Sediminicoccus rosea: one gene and its partner. The protein of the gene in region 2 interacts with the protein of the main gene of each other region in a pairwise test. Links are inferred from orthologs where the notes say so. Each region holds a gene or a part of one and is shown on either strand. Other genes may lie near its edges. The genes, in order: R9Z33_RS18030 and R9Z33_RS07655.

Region 1 (3,513 bases), 2.2 Mb from region 2 along the record:
AAGAGCTTGAGGTGGCGCTCCACGGCCTGTTCCAGCGTCTCGCTCGCGCGCGGCGCGCCATCGGCGGGCGCCTCGGCCTCGGCCAGCTCGGCGGCGACCGCTTCCTCGCCGATCGTCTCCTGCGGGTAGAGGGCGGCAAGCCGGCGCATCAGGTTTTCCAGCTCGCGCGCATTGCCGGGCCAGGAATGGCGCTTCAGCCGCTCGAGCGCCTCGTTGCTCAGCGACTTCATGGGCAGGCCGGAGGCGCGGGCGCGTTCCAGGAAGTGCCGCGCCAGCAGGGGGATGTCCTCGGTCCGCTCGCGCAGCGGCGGCAGACGGATGGGCACCACGTTCAGGCGGTAGAACAGGTCCTCGCGAAACAGGCCGGCGCGGATCGAGGCGCGCAGGTCCCGGTGGGTCGCGGCGACGATGCGGACATTGGCCTTCACCGGCTGGCGGCCGCCCACCGTGGTGAACTCACCCTCCTGCAGCACGCGCAAGAGCCGGGTCTGAGCCTCGGCCGGCATGTCGCCGATCTCGTCCAGGAACAGCGTGCCGCCGGCGGCCTGCTCGAACCGGCCTACGCCGCGGGTCAGCGCACCGGTGAAGGCGCCGCGCTCATGCCCGAAGAGCTCGCTCTCGATCAGCTCGCGCGGGATGGCCGCCATGTTGATGGCGACGAAGGGGCCCTGCCGGCGCTTGCCATAGTCATGCAGCGCGCGGGCGATCAGCTCCTTGCCGGTGCCGCTCTCGCCCGTGACCATGACGGTGAGGTCGGCGGTCGTCAGGCGCGCGACGGTGCGGTAGATTTCCTGCATCGCGGTGCTGCGGCCCACGAGCGGGAGGCGCTCGCCCGGCTCGCCCTCCTCGTCCGCGGGCAGGGCTGTCGCGGGCTGCGCCAGGGCGCGCTCGACGACGTTGAGCAGCTCCTTCAGGTCGAAGGGCTTGGGCAGGTATTCGAAGGCGCCGCGTTGGGCGGCCTTCACCGCCGTCGTGAAGGTGGATTGCGCCGACATCACCACCACCCGGAGATCGGGGCGGATGCGCTTCATGCGCGGCAGCAGGTCCAGTCCGTTCTCGTCCGGCATGACGACATCGGTCACGACGAGATCGCCCTCGCCATCCTCCACCCAGCGCCACAGCGTGGAGGCGGAGGAGGTCGCGCGCACATTGTATCCAGCGCGCGTCAGCGCCTGGGAGAGGACGGTGCGGATCGCGCGGTCGTCATCGGCGATCAGGATGGTGCGGGATTCGGTCATTCGTCACTCTCGTTCGCCGCCTCGTCCCCACGCAGATTGGGCGGCTGGGCTGGCAGGGACAGTCGGAAGGTGGTGCGGCCGGGACGGCTGTCGCATTCGATGAGGCCGCCGTGATTGGAAACCAGCTTCGCCACGAGCGCGAGGCCGAGCCCCTGCCCGCCGCGCTTCGTGGTCACGAAGGGCTCGAACAGGGTGGAGCGCAGCGCCTCGGGGATGCCGGGGCCGTTGTCGCGCACGATGACCTGCAAGGGCAGGTGCACGCGCTCGCTGCTGCCGGGCACCGCGATCCGCACGCCGTGGTGATAGGCGGTGGCGAGCTGGATCTCGCCCGCGCCGCCGGTGGCGCCGCCATCGCTCAGCGCCTCGGAGGCGTTCTTCACGAGGTTGAGCAGGATCTGGATCAGCTGGTCCCGGTCGCCCCAGACGGCGGGCAGCGAGGGGTCGTATTCCTCGACGATGCGCAGGTGGCAGGCGAAGCCCGATTGCGCCACGCGGCGCACATGGTCGAGCACGGAATGGATGTTCACCGCGCGGCGCGTGATCGGCCGGTCGGAGAACATCTCCATCCGGTCCACCAGGTTGCGGATGCGATCGCTCTCTTCCTGGATCAGCAGGCAGAGCTCGCGGTCGCCCTCCGAGGCGCCCTGCTCCAGCAACTGCGCGGCGCCGCGGATGCCGGAGAGCGGATTCTTCACCTCATGCGCCAGCATGGCGGCCATGGCGGTGGCGCCGCGCGCCGCGCCCAGGAAGTGCAGCTGGCGGTCCAGCATCGCGGCGGTCGAGCCATCCTGCAGGGTCAGCACCACGCCATCCTGCAGGTCCGGCATGGGCGCGCCATAGACCGAGACGCCATGCCGGTGCAGCCGCGGGCTTTCGAGCGACAGGTCATGGTCCGCCACCGGGCTGTCCTGCAGGCGGATCTGGTGCAACAGCGCGAAGAGCCGGTGGTCGGCCGGCAGCAGCTCGGCCAGCTGCATGCCCATCAGGGTCTGCTGGGATTGCTGGAAGAAGAGCTCGGCCGCCGGGTTCACGAAGCGGAAGCGGTCCTCGCCATCCAGCACCACGGCCGGCATGGGCAGCGCCAGAAGGATGGCGGCGCTGTCCGGCGGTGCCAGGGCGCGCGGGCGGCGGGCCAGGGCGGCCACGCGGCTGATCACACCGGTCATGCCGCCTCCTGCCAGGGGGTTTCGGCCGGCGCGTGGCCGCGCTCAATCAGCGGCCCGTAGAAGCCCATGATGAGGGATTCCGCCGCCTCGCCCATCTCGACGCGATTGACCTGGGCGCGGAACTCGGCACTGCCCGGCAGGCCGCGCGAATACCAGGCGACATGCTTGCGCGCCATGCGCACGCCCACCCCCTCCCCGTGATGCTCCAGGATGGCGCGGTAATGCTTGAGCAGGATGGCCAGCTGCTCCTCCAGCGTCGGGTCGGGCAGGCGGATGCCCTCGCGCAGGAAGGCGGCGACCTGGCGCGGGAACCAGGGCCGGCCATAGCAGCCACGCCCGATCATCACGCCATCGGCGCCCGAGCGCGTCAGCGCATCCAGCGCATTGTCCACCGTCACGATGTCGCCATTGGCGATGACCGGGATGCTGACCGCCGCCTTCACCGAGGCGATGAAATCCCAGTCCGCGACACCGGTGTAGAGCTGCTGGCGCGTGCGGCCGTGGATGGTGACAAGGCGGATGCCGCATTCCTCGGCGATGCGGGCGAGCTTGGGCGCGTTCAGGCTCTGGTGGTCCCAGCCCATCCGCATCTTCAGCGTCACGGGCACGGGCACGGCCTTGACCACCGCCTCGAGGATCGCGGCCGCGCGGATTTCGTCGCGCATCAGCGCCGAGCCGGCGCTCTGGCCGACCGCGACCTTCTTCACCGGGCAGCCGAAATTGATGTCCACGATCGCGGCGCCCTTGTCCACGACGAGGCGAGCCGCATCGGCCATCACCGCCGGGTCGCAGCCGGCGAGCTGGACCGAGGACGGCCCGCCCAGTTCGTCCGTCGTGTCGCACATCTTCAGGCTCTGGCGATTCTCGCGGATCATGGCGGCCGAGGCGATCATCTCGCTCACCACGAGCCCGGTGCCCTCGGCCCGCGCAAGGCGGCGGAAGGGCAGGTCCGTCACGCCCGACATGGGTGCCAGGATCACGGGCGTTTCGATGGTCACATCGCGCGCAAGCGAGATGGGCCGAAGGCGGTTGCTCATCATTTGGGCAGGCATACGCAAAACCGAGCCCGGCGTCCACGGCGCGCGTATCGCCGCGCGAGATTTCCGTCC
Region 2 (2,739 bases):
TGGTGCGCCTTCGCCACATTGGGCTGCAGGGCGCGGTCGCAGGTGACGTAGCCCACCTTCCAGCCGGTCAGGTTGAAGGTCTTGCCCGCGCTGCCGATCCGCAAGGACCGCTCGCGCATGCCGGGCAGCGTCATCAGCGGGATGTGCTTCCAGCCATCATAGGTCAGGTGCTCATAGACCTCGTCGCAGATGGCGTAGCAATCATGCCGCGTCACGAGATCGGCGATGAAGGCGAGTTCGGCGGCGGTGAACACCTTGCCCGTCGGGTTCATCGGCGTGTTGAACAGGATGGCCTTGGTCTTCGGCCCGAAGGCGGCGGCGAGTTCGGCGCGCGGCAGCTCCCACTTGGGCGGGCTGAGGCGGACGATGCGCGGGATGGCGCCCAGCAGCTTCACCGTCGGCACGTAGGTGTCATAGAGCGGCTCGATCAGCACGACCTCGTCGCCCGGGTTCAGCACGGCCATCAGGCTCGCCGTGATCGCCTCGGTCGCGCCGGAGGTGACGACGACCTCGGCATTGGGGTCCACCTCGATGCCGTAGAAGCGCTTGTTGGCGGCGGCGACGGCCTGGCGCAGCTCGGGCACGCCGGTCATCGGCGGGTATTGGTTGCGGCCATCCATCAGCGCGTCGGCAGCCGCCTTCAGCACGTCGGGCGGGCCGTCATAATCGGGGAAGCCCTGGCCCAGGTTGATCGCGCCATGCTGCACCGCGAGCGCGGACATGACGGTGAAGATCGTCGTTCCCGTGGCGGAGAGCAGCTCATTCATCGGCTTCATCGGCGGCAACCTTGGCGGCAAGGGGAAAAGGTCCTGCGCTGTAGCATGGGGGCACCCCCGCGGCCACGCAAGGCGCGGGGACCGGACCTGCCTTGATCCTCGGCAGGCTGCCTCCGATTCAGGCTTTCCTGGCCTGGATCCGGACCGGAACCCCATGCGGGCACGATTGCGCCCGTTGCCCGCCGCGTGCAAAAGGCAGTCGGCTTCACGGGAGGCGGCAAGCATCGCCGCCCGGAGCCGATCGGGAAACGTCTTGGGCCAGCCATACGCCCAGGCACAGACATGTTGGATGCGATGAAAAAGATCGAGGCCATCATCAAGCCCTTCAAGCTCGACGAGGTGAAGGATGCCCTGCACGAGATCGGCCTTCAGGGCCTGACGGTGCTCGAGGCGAAGGGCTTTGGCCGGCAGAAGGGCCATACGGAGCTCTATCGCGGCGCCGAATATGTCGTGGACTTCCTGCCCAAGGTGAAGATCGAGGTGATCTGCGCCGATGACATGCTGGAACGCGCGGTCGAGGCCATCCAGGCCGCCGCCCGCACCGGCCGCATCGGCGACGGCAAGATCTTCGTCTCGGACATCGCCGAGGTGATCCGCATCCGCACCGGCGAGCGGGGCGAGGACGCGGTCTGAGGTTGCGGCGCCCTCCCGGAGGGCGCGGACGAGTTTCGCTGCACGCTGGCCCTGGGGGCGTCCCTGGCCAGCGATGCGGCGCCCGCGCGGGAAACGCCCGCGGGGAAATTTCCACAGGGACGCAGGCAACAGGACAGAGACGACATGGCGATGAATTCCCCCGAGGCAGTCTCCAAGGTCATGGAAATGATCAAGGAGAACAGCGTGGAGTATGTGGACTTCCGCTTCACCGACCCGCGCGGCAAGTGGCAGCACACCGCTCAGCACGTCTCCACCATCGAAGAAGAGACCTTCGAGGAAGGGATCATGTTCGACGGCTCCTCGATCGCCGGCTGGAAGGCGATCAACGAGTCCGACATGATCCTGATGCCGGACGCGGCCTCGGCCTGCATGGACCCGTTCTCGGCCAAGCCGCAGCTGATCCTCTTCTGCGACATCTATGAGCCCTCGACCGGCCAGCGCTACAACCGCGACCCGCGCTCGACCGCCAAGAAGGCCGAAGAGTACCTGAAGAGCACCGGCATCGGCGACACCGCCTTCTTCGGTCCGGAAGCCGAGTTCTTCATCTTCGACAATGTGAAGTTCGGCACGGGCGGCAATTTCGGCCATTTCTCGCTCGACAGCATCGAAGGCCCCGGCGCCTCGATGAAGGACTTCCCCGAGGGCAACATGGGCCATCGCCCGGGCGTCAAGGGCGGCTACTTCCCGGTGAACCCGGTGGACAGCGAAGTGGACCTGCGCGCCGAGATGCTCTCGACCATGATCGAGATGGGCGTCGCCGGCGAGAAGCACCACCACGAGGTGGCGCAGTCGCAGCATGAGCTCGGCACCAAGTTCGGCACGCTGGTGACGCAGGCCGACCACATGCAGATCTACAAGTATGTGATCCACAACGTCGCCCACTCCTACGGCAAGTCCGCGACGTTCATGCCGAAGCCCATCTACGGCGACAACGGCTCGGGCATGCACGTGCACCAGTCCATCTGGAAGGATGGCAAGCCGGTGTTCGCGGGCAACGGCTATGCCGACCTGTCCGAGACGGCGCTCTACTACATCGGCGGCATCATCAAGCATGCCAAGGCGCTGAACGCCTTCACCAACCCGCTGACCAACAGCTACAAGCGCCTGATCCCGGGCTTCGAGGCCCCCGTGCTGCTGGCCTATTCGGCCCGCAACCGCTCCGCCTCCTGCCGCATCCCCTACGCGACGAGCCCGAAGGCGAAGCGCGTCGAGGTGCGCTTCCCGGATCCGGGTGCGAACCCCTATCTGGCCTTCGCCGCGATGATGATGGCCGGCCTCGACGGCATCAAGAACAAGATCCACCCGGGCG

The links.
Region 1: the proteins of R9Z33_RS07655 (region 2) and R9Z33_RS18030 interact in binary tests that used the Escherichia coli proteins (3 or more experiments, as listed by UniProt). The link is inferred for Sediminicoccus rosea from one-to-one orthologs.

What each region holds. Positions count from the first base shown.
Region 1 is NZ_CP137852.1:3,772,773-3,776,285, forward strand. What follows is about bases 320-3,319. They hold R9Z33_RS18030 (two-component system sensor histidine kinase NtrB), read right to left. Parts: upstream 2,405-3,319; coding sequence 1,235-2,404; downstream 320-1,234. Other genes in these bases: ntrC (nitrogen regulation protein NR(I)), read right to left, coding at 320-1,238; dusB (tRNA dihydrouridine synthase DusB), read right to left, coding at 2,401-3,319. In the rest of the region: more of ntrC, read right to left, coding at 1-319; more of dusB, read right to left, coding at 3,320-3,441.
Region 2 is NZ_CP137852.1:1,603,998-1,606,736, reverse strand. It holds R9Z33_RS07655 (P-II family nitrogen regulator), read left to right. Parts: upstream 1-1,070; coding sequence 1,071-1,409; downstream 1,410-2,739. Other genes in the region: glnA (type I glutamate--ammonia ligase), read left to right, coding at 1,554-2,739; R9Z33_RS07660 (aminotransferase), read right to left, coding at 1-776. UniProt on the Escherichia coli protein: P-II indirectly controls the transcription of the glutamine synthetase gene (glnA). P-II prevents NR-II-catalyzed conversion of NR-I to NR-I-phosphate, the transcriptional activator of GlnA. When P-II is uridylylated to P-II-UMP, these events are reversed.